DNA from 4 places in the Streptomyces sp. NPDC006925 genome. Region 4 is predicted to be linked to each of the others. Evidence: riboswitches for the same ligand, from Rfam matches in the RefSeq annotation. Region 4 holds a riboswitch; each other region holds the start of a gene.
The links. Region 4 has a riboswitch for cobalamin ahead of ACFYNS_RS04140 (ABC transporter substrate-binding protein). Riboswitches for the same ligand answer to the same signal wherever they lie in the genome.

Region 1: another riboswitch for cobalamin. It lies ahead of ACFYNS_RS00675 (energy-coupling factor ABC transporter permease); the one in region 4 lies ahead of ACFYNS_RS04140 (ABC transporter substrate-binding protein).
Region 2: another riboswitch for cobalamin. It lies ahead of ACFYNS_RS13420 (cobalamin biosynthesis protein); the one in region 4 lies ahead of ACFYNS_RS04140 (ABC transporter substrate-binding protein).
Region 3: another riboswitch for cobalamin. It lies ahead of metE (5-methyltetrahydropteroyltriglutamate--homocysteine S-methyltransferase); the one in region 4 lies ahead of ACFYNS_RS04140 (ABC transporter substrate-binding protein).

What each region holds. Positions count from the first base shown of each region.
Region 1 is NZ_JBIAGB010000001.1:139,523-144,355, reverse strand. Features, by position in the region: gene ACFYNS_RS00690 (NAD(P)/FAD-dependent oxidoreductase) at 1-408, shown strand, start outside; gene ACFYNS_RS00685 (lysophospholipid acyltransferase family protein) at 527-1,324, opposite strand; gene ACFYNS_RS00680 (GNAT family N-acyltransferase) at 1,321-2,079, opposite strand; cobalamin riboswitch at 2,587-2,769, shown strand; gene ACFYNS_RS00675 (energy-coupling factor ABC transporter permease) at 2,799-3,500, shown strand; gene ACFYNS_RS00670 (energy-coupling factor ABC transporter substrate-binding protein) at 3,497-3,868, shown strand; gene cbiQ (cobalt ECF transporter T component CbiQ) at 3,875-4,624, shown strand; gene ACFYNS_RS00660 (ATP-binding cassette domain-containing protein) at 4,621-4,833, shown strand, end outside.
Region 2 is NZ_JBIAGB010000008.1:18,822-23,654, forward strand. Features, by position in the region: gene ACFYNS_RS13410 (anion permease) at 1-1,052, shown strand, start outside; gene ACFYNS_RS13415 (hypothetical protein) at 1,070-1,282, shown strand; cobalamin riboswitch at 1,469-1,593, shown strand; gene ACFYNS_RS13420 (cobalamin biosynthesis protein) at 1,750-2,724, shown strand; gene ACFYNS_RS13425 (cobyric acid synthase) at 2,721-4,340, shown strand; gene ACFYNS_RS13430 (putative cobaltochelatase) at 4,528-4,833, shown strand, end outside.
Region 3 is NZ_JBIAGB010000001.1:535,885-540,717, forward strand. Features, by position in the region: gene ACFYNS_RS02510 (MFS transporter) at 1-1,096, shown strand, start outside; cobalamin riboswitch at 1,238-1,457, shown strand; gene metE (5-methyltetrahydropteroyltriglutamate--homocysteine S-methyltransferase) at 1,615-3,939, shown strand; gene ACFYNS_RS02520 (SCO4225 family membrane protein) at 4,094-4,432, shown strand; gene ACFYNS_RS02525 (cysteine hydrolase) at 4,523-4,833, opposite strand, start outside.
Region 4 is NZ_JBIAGB010000002.1:328,034-332,866, reverse strand. Features, by position in the region: gene ACFYNS_RS04150 (germacradienol/geosmin synthase) at 1-348, opposite strand, end outside; gene ACFYNS_RS04145 (hypothetical protein) at 505-1,236, shown strand; cobalamin riboswitch at 1,787-1,968, shown strand; gene ACFYNS_RS04140 (ABC transporter substrate-binding protein) at 2,034-3,125, shown strand; gene ACFYNS_RS04135 (FecCD family ABC transporter permease) at 3,115-4,152, shown strand; gene ACFYNS_RS04130 (ABC transporter ATP-binding protein) at 4,149-4,833, shown strand, end outside.

The DNA.
Region 1 (4,833 bases), on a different contig from region 4:
GTGGACGCCGAGCCGTCCCCGGTGACCAACACCGTGCCGATCAGCGAGGCCGCCCCGACCTACGCGCCGCCGGAGCAGACACTCGTGGCGACCACGGCCGTGCCCGGCGAGGGCGGTCCGGACGGGGAACGCCGCGTGCGGGAGCGCCTCGCGCGGCTGTACGGCACCGGCTTCGGCGAGTTGGAGCCGCTGGCCACCTACGAGGTGCCCCGCGCACTGCCCTCCATGTCCGCGCCGCATCCCTTCCGGCGGCCCGTCGAGGTGGCCGGTGTCTTCGTGTGCGGGGACCACCGTGCCACCAGTTCGATCCAGGGCGCCCTGGAGTCGGCGCAGCGCGCCGCGGCCGCGGTCCGCGCCCGCCTGGGCGTCCCGGGGCGGACCGCCCCAGCGGCACCCGCCGACGTGTGAGCCGATCGCCTCGGTCATCCCGCGCGGGCGGCGCCTGCCGCGGACCGCCGCCCGGACCCCGCGGAGCCGCACGGGCCGCTTCCGCGGCGTGCCGAACAGAGCCCGCCGGCCCTGGGGTTCACGGATGAGCGGGCGCGCCCGTGCCGCGGATCGCCGCGTGCGCGGCCGCCGCCAGGGCACGGCGGTCCCGCGCGGGGTGCAGCGCGGGATGCGGCGTGACGCGTACGGCCAGGTCCCGGGCACCGATCACCCGGTGCAGCGAAGCGGTGAACGTGTCGTCGCCGAGGAAGGCCGCCACCGTGCTGGGTTCGCCGCCCTGCCGGTAGCTGACCGTCACAGGCCGCACCGGAGCTTCGGCGTCGACCGCGGCCTGGAAGAGGGCGCGGCGGAATCCGCTGCCCGACTCGGTGCACCACGTGGTGCCCTGCGGAAAGACCAGCACCGAACGGCCCCCGCGCAGCACGGCCGCCACCTGCGCCACCGTGTCGGGCAGCGTACGGATCCGGTCCCGGTCGATGAACTGCACCCCCGCGCGTTGCGCCAGGGGACCGAACAGCGGCCACTGCGCCACCTCCCGTTTGGCGAGCGCGGTCGCCGGTTCGACGGCCAGCAGCGCGAGCGCGTCGAGCCAGGAGATGTGGTCGGAGACGATCAGCGAGCCCGTCTCGCCCGGACGCCGGCGCCGGCCGGAGAGGGACGCCGGGGCCTCCAGCGTGGCACCGAGCGCCCGGATCACCCCCCGCGCCTGGGTGCGCAGCACCTCCCCGCAGGCGAGGCGCGGACCGCTCGCCAGCCCCCGGAGCAGCGCGCCGGCCAGTGCCGCGTACCGGCGCGCCCGTACGGCGGCGGCCACCGGTGGTACCCGGTGGGCTGCGCACCGCACGGTGCAGGGTGAGGCCACGGTCCAGCAGCTCATCTCGGCTCCCCGAGGAAGTAGCGGTGGTAGCGGTCGTTCAACTGCTCCATGTCGAGCACCACGAAGAAGTCGGCGACGCCGAACTCCGGGTCGTGGGCGGGGGCTCCGCACACCCATGCGCCGAGCCGCAGGTACCCGCGCAGCAGCGGCGGGAGCAGCGCGGAGCGGGCCCTGGCCGGTTCCGCCACCCGCACCGGCGCCGACGGCCGCCACGGGCGGTGTGGGAAGACCTCCATGCCGGAGGGCGGCGCATGGCGTGCCGCGCACAGCGCCCACGTGTGCGCCGCACTCCGCCCGCCGTCCGCCAGCGGTACCGAGGCGCATCCCGCCAGGTAGCGGTGCCCCGACAGCAGCACGTAGCGGGCGAGCGCCGACCACATCAGATTGATCACCGCTCCGGAGCGGTGGCCGGGATGCACGCACGACCGCCCCGCCTCGATCATCGACGTGCGGATCCCCGCCAGCGCTCCCAGGTCGAACTCGCCGTCCGCGTAGGAGTGCCGGACCCTGCCCGGCGGCAGGAGGCGGTAGGTGCCGACGACGTCACCCGTGGCGGTGTCCGTGACGATCAGATGGTCCGCGGCGGAGTCGAAGGCGTCCACGTCGAGGCCGGATGAGCGGGACCCGGCAGCGGCCCCCATCTCCTCGCCGAACACCTGGTGGCGGAGCCGCTGCGCGGCCCGCACCTCGGCCGCGGAGTCGGCGACGGCCGCGGTGTAGGCGGCGCTTTCCCTTGCCGTGTATGAGGTGGTCATCGTGGTGTCTCCTCAGCAGGCTCGTGCCCGGCCCGGCGGACCGGGTCGGGCGGTGGGCGAGGCCGGGCCCGCACGGACCCGGACTTCTCGCAGCGGCACGTGCCCCGGTTCCGGGCGGTGGGGCTCGCCCGGTGTCCTTCGGGAGCACGTCCCGCCGGGTCATGAGTAGCGCCGCGGGCGGGCCGGGTGATGGCCCCCAGGCATCAGCCGCCTGAACCGGGGGTTCCGGCTCGGCGGGTGCCGCGCGGGGACGGGCCGCGCAGGGGGACCTCTCCGGGCGAATCGCCGGGTTTCGTGCACCTTCCGTGCCCCCGGTGCGCGTTGCCGCCTGCCGGCCCGATCCGGTGCGCCGTGCACCTGTGCGGCCGGCACCGCGAGAGCACTCCGCGCGCACGCCCCTACCATTGCGCGCCGGTGCGCGTCCGCCGGGGTGCGCGACCCGGGACGCGGAGGTGACCTCCGCTTTCGCACTCCCTGCCCCCGGCTTGTCACCTGACGTGTGTGCGACTAGTGTCGCCACGCCTTGGTGAACGGGAAATCCGGTGTGAAACCGGTGCGGCCCTCGCCACTGTGATCGGGAATGCCGGCTCCGGCCCTTGCGGGCAGCCACTGGGTCCTCGGACCCGGGAAGGCGGAGTGCGGGCGGTGTACCCGTGAGCCAGGAGACCGGCCAAGGCACGTCGTCCATCCACGAGGTGCTGGAGAGGGTCTGCTGAGCCATGCACATAGCCGAGGGTTTTCTGCCTCCGGCGCACGCGGTCGCCTGGGGCGTCGCGGCGGCGCCGTTCGTCGTCCACGGAGCCCGGTCCCTGACCCGTGAGGTCAGGGAGCATCCCGAGAGCACCCTGCTGCTGGGAGCCGCGGGCGCTTTCACGTTCGTCCTGTCGGCACTGAAGCTGCCATCGGTCACCGGCAGTTGTTCCCACCCCACCGGTACCGGTCTGGGGGCCATCCTGTTCCGGCCGCCGATCATGGCCGTGCTGGGCACCATCGTCCTGCTGTTCCAGGCGCTGCTGCTCGCCCACGGCGGGCTGACCACGCTCGGCGCCAACGTCTTCTCGATGGCGATCGTCGGGCCGTGGGCCGGGTACGGTGCGTACCGGCTGCTGCGGCGCTTCGGCGCGCCGCTGATGGTCGGGGTGTTCGCCGGCGCGTTCGTCGCCGACCTGTCCACCTACTGCGTCACCAGCGTGCAGCTCGCGCTCGCCTTCCCCGACCCGAGCAGCGGCTTCCTCGGCGCACTGGGCAAGTTCGGTTCCATCTTCGCGGTCACCCAGATTCCGCTCGCGATCAGCGAGGGACTCCTCACGGTGCTCGTCATGCGCCTGCTGGTGCAGTCCAGCAAGGGCGAACTGACCCGGCTCGGCGTGCTCCTGTCGGGCAAGCGGAACCGGACCGAGACGGAGGCGGCGGCACGATGAAGCGCAACACCAAGATCAACGCGCTGCTGCTCGTCCTCGTGGCGGCACTCGCCGTCCTGCCGCTGGCCCTGGGGCTCGGCGACGACAAGGAGGAGCCGTTCGCCGGGTCCGACGCGCAGGCCGAGACGGCCATCACCGAGCTGGAGCCGGACTACGAGCCGTGGTTCTCGCCGCTGTACGAACCACCCTCCGGCGAGATCGAGTCGGCGCTCTTCGCGCTGCAGGCCGCCCTCGGCGCGGGCGTCCTGGCCTACTACTTCGGACTGCGCCGCGGCCGCCGCCAGGGCGAGCAGCGGGCCGCCCGGGCGCGGCAGGCCGACGAGCGCACCGACAGCGGCGCCGACGAGTCCGCCACCGGGCGGGCCTGACCCGCTGTGCTGCCCATCGACGCGGCGGCGCACAGCAGCCGCTGGCGCCGCCGCCACCCCGTGGACAAAGCCGTGCTCGGGCTGGGGCTGACCGTCCTGGCCATCTCGCTGCCGCCCTGGCCCGGCGCGGCACTCGTGCTCGGGACGGCTCTCATCGTGCTGCTGGGCCCGGCGGGGGTGCCCGCCCGCAGACTCTGGCGGGCGTACCGGGTGCCGGTGGGCTTCTGCGTGACCGGAGCGGTCACCCTGCTGTTCCAGGTCGGCGGCCCGGACGGGTTCGTCACCCTGGCCGACGGCGGCCTCGCCCGCGCGGGCCGGCTGCTGCTGCGCACCTCCGCGGCCTCGCTCGGTGTGCTCCTGTTCGCCTTCACCACCCCGATGTCCGACCTGCTGCCGCGTCTGGTCCGGGCCGGGGTGCCCGCGCCCGTGGTGGACGTCGCGCTGATGACGTACCGCACCGGCTTCCTGCTCCTCGATTCCATGCGCCGCGTCCGGGAGGCGCAGGCCGCCCGGCTCGGACACACCACACGGGCCGCGCAGTGGCGTTCCACAGCCGGGCTCGGCGCGATCGCTTTCGTACGCGCCTTCGACCGGGCAGCCCGGCTCCAGGCCGGTCTCGCCGGACGGGGCTACGAGGGCACCCTGCGCGTCCTGGTGCCCGAAGCGCGCGTCTCCGTCCGCTTCACCGCCGCGAGCCTGCTGCTGCTCGCCGCCGTCACCGCAGCCACCCTCGGATTGGAGAGTCCGCTGTCATGAACGAGTCGGCCCTGGTCGCCCTGCGGGGCGTGTCCTTCGCGTACGAGGACGGCCCGGTCGTGCTCAGCGCCCTCGACTTCGAGGTGCGCGAGGGCCGCGCCCTCGCCCTCCTGGGCCGCAACGGCAGCGGCAAGACCACCCTGATGCGGCTGCTCAGCGGCGGGTTGCGGCCTCGGACGGGGCAACTGGCGGTGGCGGGCGACCCGGTC
Region 2 (4,833 bases), on a different contig from region 4:
TCTGGAACCTGCTGACCTGGCTCGCGGGGCTGCCCTCCAGCTCCTCGCACGCCCTGATGGGCGGACTGATCGGCGCGACGCTCGCCGCCGTCGGCACCGGCGCGGTCAACGGTGACGTCGTCGTCATGAAGGTCCTCATCCCGGCACTGGCCGCGCCCGTGGTCGCGGGCCTGGCCTCCCTGTGCGCCACCCGGCTGACCTACCGGGTCGCCCGGCACGCCGACGAGGAGCGGACCGCCAAGGGCTACCGCGCCGGCCAGATCACCTCGGCCGCACTGGTCTCCCTCGCCCACGGCACGAACGACGCGCAGAAGACCATGGGCGTCATCACCCTGGCACTGGTCACCGGCGGCGCGCTGGCGCCCGGCTCCGACCCGCCGGTGTGGGTCATCGCCTCGGCGGGGCTCGCCATCGCACTGGGCACCTACCTGGGCGGCTGGCGCATCATCCGCACCATGGGCAAGGGCATCACCGACATCCAGCCGCCGCAGGGCTTCGCCGCCCAGACCAGCGCGGCGGCCACCATCCTGGCCTCCTCGCACATCGGCTTCTCCCTCTCCACCACCCACGTGTGCTCGGGCGCCGTGATGGGCTCCGGCCTCGGCCGCAAGGGCGGCGTGGTGCGGTGGGGGACGGCCGGCCGGATGGTCGTCGGCTGGGCACTGACCCTCCCCGCCGCCGGCGGAGTCGCGGCGGGTGCCGCGCTCCTGGCCGAGCAGGGCGACTGGGGCGTGGCGACCGTCGCCGTCCTCGCGCTCGCGCTCTGCGGCGCCATCTGGGCCCGCTCGCGGCGCGCGCCGGTGGACCACACCAACGTCAACGGCGACTCCCCCACCGCGGTGGAGCCCACCGGGATCCCCGGCCCGGCCGCCGAACCGACCGCGGAGCCCGCACCCATGTCCGTGCCCGCCGGCGTGGTCACCACCGCCGTCCGGGCCGTCGCCCCGCCCCCGCCGCCCGCGGGACTGGCGGTCGGCTCCGCCGAGGAGGCAGCGCCCTCCGAGACCCCGCAACCGACCGGCCGCCCCGCGTCGGCGAGCAGCCTCAGCTAGGCAGAAGGGACGACCACATGCACATCGACTGGGCCGCGCTCGGCCAGGTCTTCGGCGTCAGCCTGGTGGCGACGGTGGGACTCGTCGGCATCTTCACCCTCGGCATCGTCTCCGGCTCGCCGCGCACCGCCGGCACCGCTCCCTCGGCACTGGCCCGCACCGGCGCCTACGCCTGCTACGGGCTGTGCCTGGCAGCGGTGGCGTACGGGATCTACCTGATCGCGGGCTGAGCCCGCTCCCGTCCCGGCGGCCCACGGCAGGGCTGCCGCGGCCGGACGAGCCGCTTCGGTGAGGGGGTACGGGAGCATCCCGTACCCCCTCACCGACGTTGCTGCTCGCCGCCCCGTCGCAGGTCAAGGGCGAGTTGACGGGGCCGGACCGGCGTGGTGGACTTCCCGTGCCAAACGGCGGCATGGAGAGGAAGCCGGTGCGAATCCGGCGCGGTCCCGCCACTGTCACCGGGGAGCGCCACCCCAACGAAGCCACGGCCCGCACGGGCTGGAAGGCCGGGGACGGTGTGGATCCGGGAGCCAGGAGACTCTCGCCGCCGGTCGACTCGAGCCAGGGCGAGGACCCTGAGTGAGGACGCCGAGATGCGTGGCTGTGCCGCCATATCCGCCGCCGACGTGCCCGCCGCCGCGGGGAACACCGTCGCGGGGACCGCTGCCGTGGGTGAGTGCGCCGGACCCGTCCGCTGATGGGCGGCGCTGACGTCCAGGTGCGCGGGATCCTGCTGGGGTTCGCCGCCGACGCGCTGCTGGGCGATCCGCGGCGCGGCCACCCGGTGGCCGTCTTCGGCCGGGCCGCCGGAGCGCTGGAGCGCCGGCTGTGGCGTGACGACCGGGGTGCGGGCGCGCTGCACACATTCCTCGCCGCGGGCGGCGCCGTCGCCGCGGCCGGTGCCGCCCGCCGTGCCGCGCGCAGCCGGGCGGCTGCGCCGCTCCCCGAACTCGTCCTGACCGCCGCCACGACCTGGGCCGTCCTCGGGGGGACGTCGCTGACCCGGGAGGCGCGGGCCGTGTGCGGCGCGCTGGAGGCCGGGGACCTGGAGCTGGCACGCGAGCGGCTGCCCGCACTGTGCGGGCGCGATCCGCAGCGGCTGGAGGCACCGGAAGTGGCCCGTGCCGTGGTGGAGTCGGTCGCGGAGAACACCTCGGACGCCGTGGTGGGGGCCCTGGTCTGGGGAGCGGTCGCCGGTGTCCCCGGTCTGGTGGGCTTCCGCGCCGTCAACACGCTGGACGCGATGGTCGGCCACCGCTCCCCGCGGCACCGCCGCTTCGGCTGGGCCGCCGCGCGGCTGGACGACGTGGCGGGCGGCCCGGGAGCGCGGCTGACCGCCGTGCTGGCCGCGCTCGCCGGACCCGATCCGCGCGGTGCCCTGCGCGCCTGGCGGGCCGACGCACACCGCCATCCCAGCCCCAACGCGGGCCCGGTGGAGGCGTCGTTCGCGGGCGCCCTCGGGCTGCGGCTGGGCGGCACGCTCGCCTACGGCGGGCGGGTCGAGCACCGGCCCGTCCTCAACGCTTCCGGCCGCGCCGTACGCACCGCCGACATCGAGCGGGCCGTGCGGCTGTCGCGCCGGGTGGGGCAACTGGCCCTGGTGACGAGCTGTCTGACGGGAGCGGCGGTGCGCCGCCTGCGGCGGGGCCGCGCGACGGGAGGAACACGGTGAGCGGGCGCGGAACGGGCGGGCTGCTGGTCGCGGGGACGACCTCGGACGCGGGCAAGAGCGTGGTGACGGCGGGCATCTGCCGCTGGCTGGCCCGCAAGGGGATACGCGTCGCGCCGTTCAAGGCGCAGAACATGTCGCTCAACTCCTATGTCACCTCCGACGGGGCGGAGATCGGCCGCGCCCAGGCCATGCAGGCCGCCGCGGCGCGGGTGGAGCCGAGCGCGCTGATGAACCCGGTGCTGCTGAAGCCGGGCGGCGACCGCACCAGCCAGGTCGTCCTGCTGGGCAAGGCGGTCGGCGAGATGTCGGCGCAGGGCTATTTCGGGCGCCACCCGGGCGGCGGGAGGCCCGCCGGGGACGGAGCGGGCGGCGAGGGCGCGCCGCCGGCGGGGCGCGCGGAGCTGCTGGAGACGGTCGCGGGCTGTCTGGAGGAGCTGCGGCGCACCCACGACGCGGTCGTCTGCGAGGGCGCGGGCAGCCCGGCCGAGATCAACCTGCGGCGCAGCGACATCGTCAACATGGGGCTGGCCCGGGCCTGCCGGCTGCCGGTGCTGGTGGTCGGCGACATCGACCGCGGCGGGGTGTTCGCCTCGCTCTTCGGTACGACGGCGCTGCTGGCACCGGAGGACCAGGCGCTGCTCGCGGGCTATCTGGTCAACAAGTTCCGCGGCGACGGCTCGCTGCTGGAGCCCGGCCTTCAGATGCTGCGGAAGCTGACGGGGCGCCCCACGCTGGGGGTGCTGCCCTACCGGCACGGGCTGGGCATCGACGAGGAGGACGGGTTGCGGGTGTCGCTGCGCGGGACCGTGCGCGAGTCCGCCGTCGCGGGCCCGTACGGCGCGGACGTGCTGCGGGTGGCCGTGCTGCCGGTGCCGCTGATGTCCAACTTCACGGATGTGGACGCGTTGGCGGCCGAGCCCGGCGTGGTGGTGCGGTTCAGCGACCGCCCCGAGGAGCTGGCCGACGCGGACCTGGTGGTGGTGCCGGGCACCCGCGGGACGGTCAAGGCCCTGGAGTGGGTGCGGGCGCGGGGGCTGGCGGCGGCGCTGGCGCGGCGCGCGGCCGAGGGCCGTCCCGTGCTGGGGATCTGCGGCGGCTACCAGTTGCTGGGCGAGCGCATCGAGGACGACGTCGAGTCGCGGGCGGGCGAGGTCGACGGCCTCGGACTGCTGCCGGTGCGGGTGCGGTTCGCGCCGGACAAGACGCTGGCACGCCCGCACGGGCTGGCGCTGGGCGAGCCGGTGGAGGGGTACGAGATCCACCACGGGGTGGCCGATGTGCGAGGCGGCGAGCCGTTTCTGCGCGCCGCTGACGGCGCCGACGGCGCTGACGGCACTCCCGTGGACGGCTGCCGGGTCGGCGCCGTGTGGGGCACCCACTGGCACGGCTCGCTGGAGTCGGACGGGTTCCGCCGCGCCTTCCTGCGCCGGGTCGCCGCCGACGCGGGCCGCGCGTTCGCACCGGCGCCGGACACCCGGTTCGCGGCGCTGCGCGAGGAGCAGCTCGACCGGCTGGGCGATCTGATCGAGGAGCACGCGGACACGGACGCGCTGCTGCGGCTCATCGAGGACGGCGTGCCGGAGGGGCTGCCGTTCGTACCGCCGGGGGCGCCGTGAGAGGCCCCGGGTCCGGGCGGCGCGGCACGGCACGCGGCACAGCAGGCGCGGCACCCGGCGCGCGCGGCTGGACCGGCTCGACCGGCAGCAGGACCAGCAGGACCAGCAGGATCGGCACGGCCGCCTCGGCCACCTCGGCCCACTCGGCCAGCACAGCACGAAAGCCACTCGAAGGAGTGATCAGCGCATGAGCGCCCGGTATCCGTTCACCGCGATCGTCGGCATGGCCGACCTGCGGCTGGCCCTGCTGCTCAACGCCGTCAGCCCGGCGGTGGGCGGTGTGCTGGTGCGCGGTGAGAAGGGCACCGCCAAGAGCACCGCCGTCCGGGCCCTGGCGGACCTGCTGCCGGAAGTGCCCGTGGTGGCGGGCTGCCGGTTCAGCTGCGACCCCGCGGCGCCGGACCCCGAGTGCCCCGACGGGCCGCACGAGACGGCCGCTCCGCAGGCCCGCGCGGCACGCATGGTCGAACTGCCCGTCGGCGCCTCGGAGGAC
Region 3 (4,833 bases), on a different contig from region 4:
CGCGACCGGCGCCGCCCAGGCCCTCATCACCCGGCACCAACACCCCTCAGCCCGTGTCGGCGGGCCTTTGCTGGCCGGGCTGGCCTTCGCGGCAGGCACCGCCGCGGGCCCCGCCGTCTCGGGGGTACTCGCCCAGTACGCGCCGGCCCCCCTGGTCACCCCCTACCTGCTGCACCTGGCGCTGCTGGCCCGGGTCTGGCACCTGATGCGCCGGAACATACCCGAGCCCGATCCGGGGGCCTCCGCGGGAGCCCGCCGACGGTGGCGCCCGGCCCGCCCGCAACTGCCCTCCGCCCTCCGGCCGTTGTTCGTCGCAGCGGGGCTGGCCGGGTTCCTCGCCTGGGCCGTCGTCGGCATCTACCTCGCGCTCCTTCCGGCGCTGCTCGCGCGTACCTCGCGCGGAGCGGGCCCGGCCCTGGCGGGAGGTGTGGTGGCGGCAGTTCTGGTGTGCTCGGTGCTGACGCAGTGCGCCGGGGCGCGCCGCTCGGCACGCTCGGCCCGGTTCGCCGGTCTCGCCGCACTGACCGTGAGCCTGGTGCTCCTGGCCACCGGCGGTGCCGCGTCGCTCCCCGCAACGCTCGTCTCCGCCCTGCTCGCCGGCTCCGGACACGGGCTGGCCGTCGGCGGGGCCGCCCGCGCGGTGGACGCGCGGACACCTCCCGGACACCGCGCCGGGATCGCGGCCGCGCTGTACCTCCTCTTCTACGCGGGGTCCGGAACCCCGGCCGTCGCCGTCGGGCTGATGTCCACGCACATGCCGCTCACTGCGGCGGTGACCGTGCTGAGCTGGGCCGGTGCCGCCCTCGGCGCGGTCGTTCTGTTCGCCACCTGCCGCCTGCCCGTCCCGATGCGACGAGACGGGCGGGCGACGCACTCCGCCGCGCGCGTCCCTCGCCGGGTCTTCCCGAGCGGCCTTCCGGCGCGTGGGACGGGGACGTCTGCACCGGCCCGGCTGCGCGGCCGCCGCCCACGCCCGTCGCCGCGTTCCTCCGTCGGCCCGGCGGACGTTCGTCCCCCGGGCCGACGGCCGGTCCCTCCTGGCCCGCATCGGCCGACAGCGCAGGAACACCCCTCCGGGACGTGGCGGAACCGCTGAACCGCATGAGGGCGACACGGGCAGAGCCACCGCCGGAGTCGGAGAGGGCACGCTCACCTCCGGAGTGCCGGCGCCCGGGACCGGGCGCGGATGGGCCGGGGACTCGCGGGGGCGCACTACCCAGGCGGGGGGCTCTGCGCCTAGGCTGGCGGGGCAGCTGGTTCGTCCCGTCCGCCAGGCGGGACGTCGTAAGAGGGAACCCGGTGGAAGTCCGGGACTGCCCCGCAGCGGTGAGTGGGAACGACAGCCGTCACACGCACTGGACCCGACGGTCCGGGAAGCGACGGCCAGTAGGAGCCCGCCGGGAGACCGGCAGGCGCGCCCGCGAGTCCGAAGACCTGCCCGTTGCCCGCACACGCCCATGTGTGTGCGGACATTCCGGTGACCTCGAGGGCGGGTCGGCGCAGAAATCCCGGTGGACGGACGCAGCCGCGCTTCCGTCGCCCACCGGTGTTCCGTCACCTTCGCTCCTCGTGCTCGCCGGGATCCCGACGAGACATCTCGCGAAGGAGATCTCCGTGACAGCGAAGTCCGCAGCCGCGGCAGCAGGAGCCACCGTCCACGGCTACCCGCGCCAGGGCCCGAACCGGGAACTGAAGAAGGCCGTCGAGGGCTACTGGAAGGGCCGCGTCACCGCCGCCGGCCTCCGGCGGACCGCGAAGGACCTGCGCGCCGCCAACTGGCGGCAGCTCGCCGAGACCGGCATCCACGAAGTGCCCACCGGCGACTTCTCCTACTACGACCACATGCTGGACACCAGCGTCATGGTCGGCGCGATCCCGCCACGGCACCGCGCCGCCGTGGCGGCCGACACGCTGGCCGGCTATTTCGCGATGGCCCGCGGCACCCAGGACGTGGCACCGCTGGAGATGACCAAGTGGTTCGACACCAATTACCACTACCTCGTCCCCGAGCTCGGTCCGGACACCGTTTTCGCGGCCGACGCCACCAAGCAGGCCGCCGAGCTCAAGGAAGCCCTCGCGCTGGGGCTCGCCGCCCGGCCCGTACTCGTCGGCCCGGTCACCTACCTCCTGCTGGCCAAGCCCGCCCCGGGCACCGTCGCGGACTTCCAGCCGCTGAGCCTGCTGGAGCGGCTCCTGCCGGTCTACGCCGAACTCCTCGCCGACCTCCGCGCTGCGGGCGCCGAATGGGTCCAGCTGGACGAGCCCGCGCTGGTCCAGGACCGCACCCAGCAGGAGCTGGCCGCTGCCGAGCGGGCCTACCGCGAACTCGGCGGACTCACCGACCGGCCGAAGCTGCTGGTCGCCTCCTACTTCGACCGGCTCGGCGACGCGCTGCCCGTGCTGGCGAAGGCGCCGGTCGACGGCCTCGCGGTCGACTTCACCGAGGCGGCCGCGGCCAACCTCGACGCGCTCGCCGCCGCCGGGGGCCTGCCCGGCAAGCGCCTGGTGGCCGGCGTCGTCAACGGCCGCAACATCTGGATCAACGACCTGGAGAAGTCCCTGACCACCCTGGGCACCCTCCTCGGTCTCGCCGGCCGGGTGGACGTGTCGGCCTCCTGCTCGCTGCTGCACGTGCCGCTGGACGTGCAGGCCGAACGCGACGTCGACCCCGAGGTGCTGCGCTGGCTCAGCTTCGCCCGGCAGAAGACCGCCGAGATCGCCACCCTCGCCAAGGGCCTGGCACAGGGCACCGACGCCATCGGCGCCGAACTGGCCGCAAACCGCGCCGCCCTGGCCTCCCGCACCAACTCCGCACTCACCCACGACCCGGCGGTACGGGCCCGGGCCGCGGCTGTCACCGAGGCCGAGACCCGCCGCTCCCCGTCCTACGCCGATCGCACCTCGGCCCAGCGCGCCCATCTGGGCCTGCCGGTGCTGCCGACCACCACCATCGGCTCCTTCCCGCAGACGACCGAACTGCGCACCGCCCGCGCCGACCTGCGCGCCGGGCGCATCGACACCGACGCCTACGAGGAGCGGATCAGGACCGAGATCCGCGACGTCCTGGCCTTCCAGGAGAAGGCCGGCATCGACGTGCTGGTGCACGGCGAACCCGAACGCAACGACATGGTGCAGTACTTCGCCGAACAGCTCACCGGCTACCTGGCCACCCAGCACGGCTGGGTGCAGTCCTACGGCACCCGCTACGTCCGCCCCCCGATCCTGGCCGGCGACCTCTCCCGCCCCGAGCCGATGACGGTGCGCTGGACGCAGTACGCCCAGTCGCTGACCGAACGCCCCGTCAAGGGCATGCTGACCGGCCCGGTCACCATGCTCGCCTGGTCCTTCGTCCGCGACGACCAGCCCCTCGGGGACACGGCACGCCAGGTCGCCCTCGCGCTGCGCGACGAAGTGGGCGACCTGGAGGCGGCCGGCACCTCGGTCATCCAGGTCGACGAACCCGCACTGCGCGAGACCCTTCCGCTGCGCGCCGCCGACCGCGATGCCTACCTGGCCTGGGCGACCGAGGCGTTCCGCCTCACCACCGCCGGAGTACGGCCCGACACCCAGATCCACACCCACATGTGCTACGCCGAGTTCGGCGACATCGTGCAGGCGATCGACGATCTGGACGCCGACGTCATCAGCCTGGAGGCCGCCCGCTCCCACATGCAGGTCGCCCACGAGCTGGCCGAACACGGCTACCCCCGCGAAGCCGGCCCCGGCGTCTACGACATCCACTCCCCCCGCGTGCCCGGTGCCGAAGAGGCCACAGCCCTGCTCCGCAGGGGTCTCGAAGCCATCCCGCCCGAGCGGCTGTGGGTCAACCCCGACTGCGGCCTCAAGACCCGCGGCTGGCCCGAGACCAGGGCTTCCCTGGAGAACCTGGTCGCCGCCGCACGAACGGTTCGTGCGGAGCTGCCGCACCGCGCGTCCTGATCCCGGTCCGCGGGCCGGAGCGGCCAGGTCGCGGCCGCTCCGGCCCGTGGGCCCGCACATGTCCCGGCGCGCCGCGAGGAGGGGCAGGATGGTCCCGAAGCCGCGAAGAGCGCAGCCGCAGGGCCAGTGCGCACCACAGACGAGGAGTTCCCCCATGACCGCCGAGCAGCGCTCCGTCCTCCGCACCGTCCGCCGGGCTCTCACGAGCGTGCCGGCGCTCCTCTACCTCACGGTGTGCGTGGGCCTGATCGGGTGGGCTGTCGCGGTCACGGCGTGGGACGAGAGCGGGGAGTCCATGGCCGGGGTGATCCCCACGTTCGCGACCCTGCCGCTCAGCCTGATCGTGCTGGCGCTCCCGCTGCCGGACGGACCGTGGGGGTTCGTCCCGCTCCTGCTGGGGTGCGCGCTGGTGAACGCCGTGCTCATCGGCTGGTGCGTACGCGCTCTGACGGGACGGTCCGGCTCCGCTGCGCGTTCCGGCTCCCGGACCTGACCGGGGCGGGTTCCTGTCCACGGCCCGGTCCCCGGCAGGCTCCGGCCCGACACGGCCGGGGACCGTCCGCGGCCGGGCGGGCCGGGGTGCTCAGCTCTCCCAGCGCGCCCGCACCTCCGCGGCCGTCGTGACCGTGGCGACGAGGGCGAGGGTGTGCCGGAGCAGCGCGCGGGTGTAGGCGGCGGGCACCCCGGCGATGGCGTCGGCGGGCACCACGGCGGTGTACCCCAGGTTGACGGCGTCGAAGACGGCGTTGGGTATCGCCACGTTGGCCGAGACGCCGGTGACCACCAGCGACCGCACGCCCGAGTTCCGCAGCAGGGCGTCCACTTCCGTCCCGGCGAGCGGCGAGAGGCCGTGCAGCCGCCGTACGACGAGGTCCTCGTCCGCGACCGGGATCG
Region 4 (4,833 bases):
GTCCTCCAGCGGCATGAACAGCGGCAGCCGGTCCAGATACGCCTTGCCGCCCACGCGGTCCTGGGTGCGTTTGAACTCTTCCAGGAAATGGTCGTCGAAGAAGAAGACCCACACGTACCAGTCGGTGACCAGCGCCAGGTCGTCGGCGGTGGCGTCGGGGTGGGTGTAGGCGCACAGCAGCGCGTAGTCGTGCGCGTCCAGGTCGGCGGTGTCCCAGATCCCGGACCCCTCCAGCATTCCCATCTGCCGTGCCCACTCCCGGGAATGGGTGCGCGCCTGGTCGACGTGCGGGTTGAGACGGGCGGGGTAGGGCACGTAGAAGTCGGGCAGTTCGAAGGGTTGCGACAACGTTCGTCCCTCGGCTCGTCGATTCGGTGCGGGATCGGCCTACCCGGCCTGGAATGACGAACATCCTTTTTCACCCGGATGTGTGAGGGGCGCTCCGAGGCGCTGTCGAACAAAACCGTTGGCTGTGCGCCGAGTCGGGCTGCTAGCTTCGCTTTCGTGGCGAAGCTGAATCAGATCATCGCAGTCGAGAAGGGCGTCAAGTCCAAGGTGGTGCAGGACCTGGCGCAGGCCCAGCACGGGCTGACGAAACCGCAGATGCTCGCGGGTATCTCGCGTACGTACCAGCCCAAGGACGAAGAGGGCGAGCAGCTTCCGCCGGAGTCGACACGCGTCCAGGTCAAGGCCGAGGATGTACTGAAGGAAACGGCGAAGATCCTCACGCGGCTGTTCGATGTGACGGCCACCAAGGACTGGTCGAACCTCACAGCCCGCGCGGACGTCTCGGTCGACGGCCGTACGGTGCTCTCCGACGTGCCGGTCTCCTACCTGCTGTTCCTGGAGAAGCAGCTGGGCGAGCTCGGCTCGTTCCTGCGGAAGCTGCCGATCCTGGACGGCGCCGAGGCGTGGGAGATCGACCCCTCCACCGACTGGTGGAAGACGGAGCAGGTCCGCACGGTGCGCACCAAGAAGGTGCCGCGCAACCACGTGAAGGCGGAGGCCACCGAGAAGCACCCGGCCCAGGTCGAGGTCTACTACGAGGACATCCCCGTCGGCTACTGGACCACGGTCAAGTACTCCGGGGCCCTCCCGGCCCGACGGGTCAACGAACTGCTGGAGCGGCTGGACAAGCTCGCGGCCGCGGTGAAGTTCGCCCGCGAGGAGGCCAACGGGACCGAGGTCGCCGACAAGCGGGCCGGCGAGGCCGTCTTCGGGTACCTGTTCGCCTGACCGCTCGCACCGGTGCCCCGCTCCGGTGCGGGCGTCCGCGTCCCGGACCTCCGCGTCCCCGACCCTCCGTATCCTGACCGTACGGCTGTCCGTGTGCCGTCCACCCGACCGATCCGGGAGAGTGCCCGCGACCGACCGACACCCCAGACTCCCCGGGCCAGGGGCCGACGCCCCGTCGGCCCGGGGTGCGCCAGGAGCGCAAAGCTGAAACTGAAGCTGATGTGTGAACCCCCGGCCGCACTGTGTCTCGCAGGCGCCGGTCAGTCTCAACCTCTCGCTCCACGCTCAGCATCGCCGTTCATCGCCCGGCAACCGGGGCGGTGACGACCTCGAGACGCTGGTTCGAACCCAGCCGGCGCGTCCACGCTGCGCCGTGGTGGAGTGGCTCCACGCGAGGACATCGCCGAACGATCCGCCCATGAACCGTCAGGGCGTGCGAACGAGCGGCACCCAGGACCCCGGGGCCGGGTAAAGCCCCGGGGTCCCTTCTCCTCTCCCCCTACGCAGGGTTCCGGGGCACTGCCGCGCCCGTCCCCGGCGTCCGGGTGCGTGGTACGTTGCAGCAGCCAGTCAAACCCTTGATCGGGTCAGGGAATCCGGTGCGAATCCGGAGCTGACGCGCAGCGGTGTGGGACTGGGGCGTGCACGAGGCCACTGGGGCGCAGCCCCCGGGAAGGCGCACCGCCCCCGCAGTCCCGAGTCCGAAGACCTGCTGGCGGCCGCGCCCGGAAAGCCCCCGGCGCGGTACGACGCCGGGCCCCGCGATCGGGCCTCTGACGGAGAAGGATCTGCTGGCCATGCGCCGACCGCGCCGCATCCGCGCCCTCGTGCCGGGCCGTCCCCCGGGAGCCGCCCGCAACCGCTCGGCCGCCGCCGGCCGGACCGCCGCACACCCGCGCCCGCCGCACCGCACCGGCCGCGCGGTCCTCACCTCGCTGCTGCTGATATCCGTGACCGCCTGCGCCGGGGGGTCCGGCGACGGAGGCGGAGACGCGCGCGGCTCCTCCGCCGAGGGCTTCCCGTACACCGTCACCAACTGCGGGGTGAAGACCACCTTCACCGAGCCGCCGCAGCGGGCGGTGACCATGAACCAGCACGTCACCGAGATCATGCTGGCGCTCGGCCTGCAGGACCGGATGGTCGGCACCGCCTACCTGGACGACCGGATCCTGCCCCGCTACGCGAAGGCCTACCAGGGCATCGACGTCCTGGCGAAGAAGTACCCGTCCAAAGAGACGCTGCTGGGCGCCGCACCGGACTTCGTCTACGGCGGCTACGCCAGCTCCTTCGACAAGACGGAGGGCCGGTCGCGCGCGGCACTGCGGGAGAGCGGCATCACGACCCGGCTCGACCTGGAGTCCTGCACCGAGGACGTGGACATCGACACGCTGCACCGGGAGTTCCGGGAGGTCGGCCGGATCTTCGGCGTACCGGAACGCGCCGCGGCGCTGGTCAGGAAGCAGGACCGGCAGCTGGCAGCCACCGCGAAGCGGCTGAAGGGGACGGAGAGCACCCGGGTGTTCGTCTACGACAGCGGGGAGAGCTCCGCGTTCACGGCGGGCGGCGCGGGCATCGGCGACGAGATCCTGCGCCGGGCCGGCGCCCGCAACGTCTTCGCCGACCTCGACAAGACGTTCGCCGACGTCTCCTGGGAGCAGGTCGTCAAGCGCGAGCCGGAGGTCGTGGTGATCTACGACTACGGCGGAACGACCGTCGCGCAGAAGAAGAAGCGGCTGCTGGAGGACCCCGCGCTGGCCGACGTGCCCGCGATCGAGCACGAGCGGTTCGCCGTGCTGCCGCTCTCCTCGGCGGTACTGGGCCCGCGGGTGCCCGACGCGGTGGACGCGCTGGCCCGGCAGCTGCGCCCGGAGGACACCGGTGCGCAGTAGCACCGCGCCGCGCGCCTCCGCCGATCCGCTGCGGTGCGCCCTGGTCTGCGGCGTGCTGGCCACCGTCCTGGTCGCCGGGGCGCTGGCCGGGCTGGCGCTCGGCGCGGCCCGGATCCCGCTCCCCGACGTGCTGGCGGCCCTGACCGGCCGGGCGCAGCCGGGCCCGTTCACCACCATCGTGCTCGATGTGCGGCTGCCGCGGGTGCTGCTGGCCGCCGTCGTCGGCGCCGGACTGGCACTGGTGGGCGCGGTGCTGCAGGCACTGGTGCGCAATCCGCTGGCCGATCCGTATCTGCTGGGCATCTCCTCCGGCGCCTCCACGGGCGCCGTCCTGGTCGTCGTCCTGGGCGTCGGGGCCGTCTCGATGCAGGCGGGCGCGTTCGCCGGGGCGCTGCTGGCGATGGTGACCGTCTACGCGATGGCGCGGAGCGGCGCGGCGGTGACGACGGGACGACTGGTGCTGGCCGGAGTCGCGGTGCAGTACGTGCTCTCCGCGCTGACCAGCCTGGTGCTGGTGACCTCCGCGGAGAACGAGCATCTGCGGGCCATCCTCTTCTGGACGCTGGGCGGGCTGGGCCAGGCCCGCTGGCAGACCCTGCTGCTGCCCGCGCTGGTGCTGGGCGCCGGGCTCGCCCTGCTGCTGGCGCTGGCCAGGCCGCTGGATCTGCTGCTGGTCGGTGAGGAGGGCGCCACCGTGCTGGGGCTGGACACCGGACGCTTCCGCGCGGCCTCGTTCGTGCTGGCCTCCCTGGTGACGGCGGTGCTGGTCACGGTGAGCGGCGCGATCGGCTTCGTCGGGCTGATGGTGCCGCACGCGGCGCGGATGGCGGTCGGTGCCGGGCACCGGGCGCTGCTCCCCGTCGCGGCGCTGGGCGGGGCGGCCTTCCTGGTGCTGGCCGATCTGGCGGCGCGCACCGTCGCAGCGCCCGAGGAGATCCCGGTCGGTGTGCTGACGGCTCTCACCGGCGGGCCGTTCTTCCTGTGGCTGTTGCGCCGCACCCGGCGCGCCGAGGGGGTGATGGGGTGACGCCGCCGCACGCCCTGGACGTCGAGGAGGTGTCCTACCGGGCGGCGCAGGGACGCGTCCTGCTGGACGGGGTGCGCCTGCGGGCAGCGCCGGGCGAGACCGTCGGCGTCGTCGGGCCGAACGGCAGCGGCAAGACCACCCTGCTGCGGTGCGTCTACGGGACGCTGCGGCCCACCGGCGGCCGGATCACGCTGGGCGGCCACGACGCGGCGGCACTGAGCGTCAAGGGCCGGGCGAGGCGGGTGGCGGCCGTGCCGCAGGAAGCGGGCGGCGGATTCGGACTGACCGCGGGCCGGATCGTGGCGATGGGCCGCTCCCCGCACAAGCGGTTCTGGGAGGGCGACACCGCAGCGGACACGGCCCGGGTCGCCGAGGCGCTGGAGCGGACGGGCGCCGCCGCGCTGGCCGGGCGGCCCTTCGACGAGCTGTCCGGCGGCGAGCGGCAGCGGGTGCTGGTGGCCCGCGCCCTGGTGCAGGACCCCGGACTGCTGGTGCTGGACGAGCCGACAAACCATCTGGACGTGCGCTATCAGTGGGAGTTGCTGGCGCTCGTGCGGGACCTGCCCGCCACCGGTCTGCTCGCGCTGCACGACCTCAACCTCGCCGCGTACTTCTGCGACCGGCTGTACGTGCTGGAGGCGGGCCGGGTCGTGGCGGACGGCACGCCCGAGGAGGTGCTCA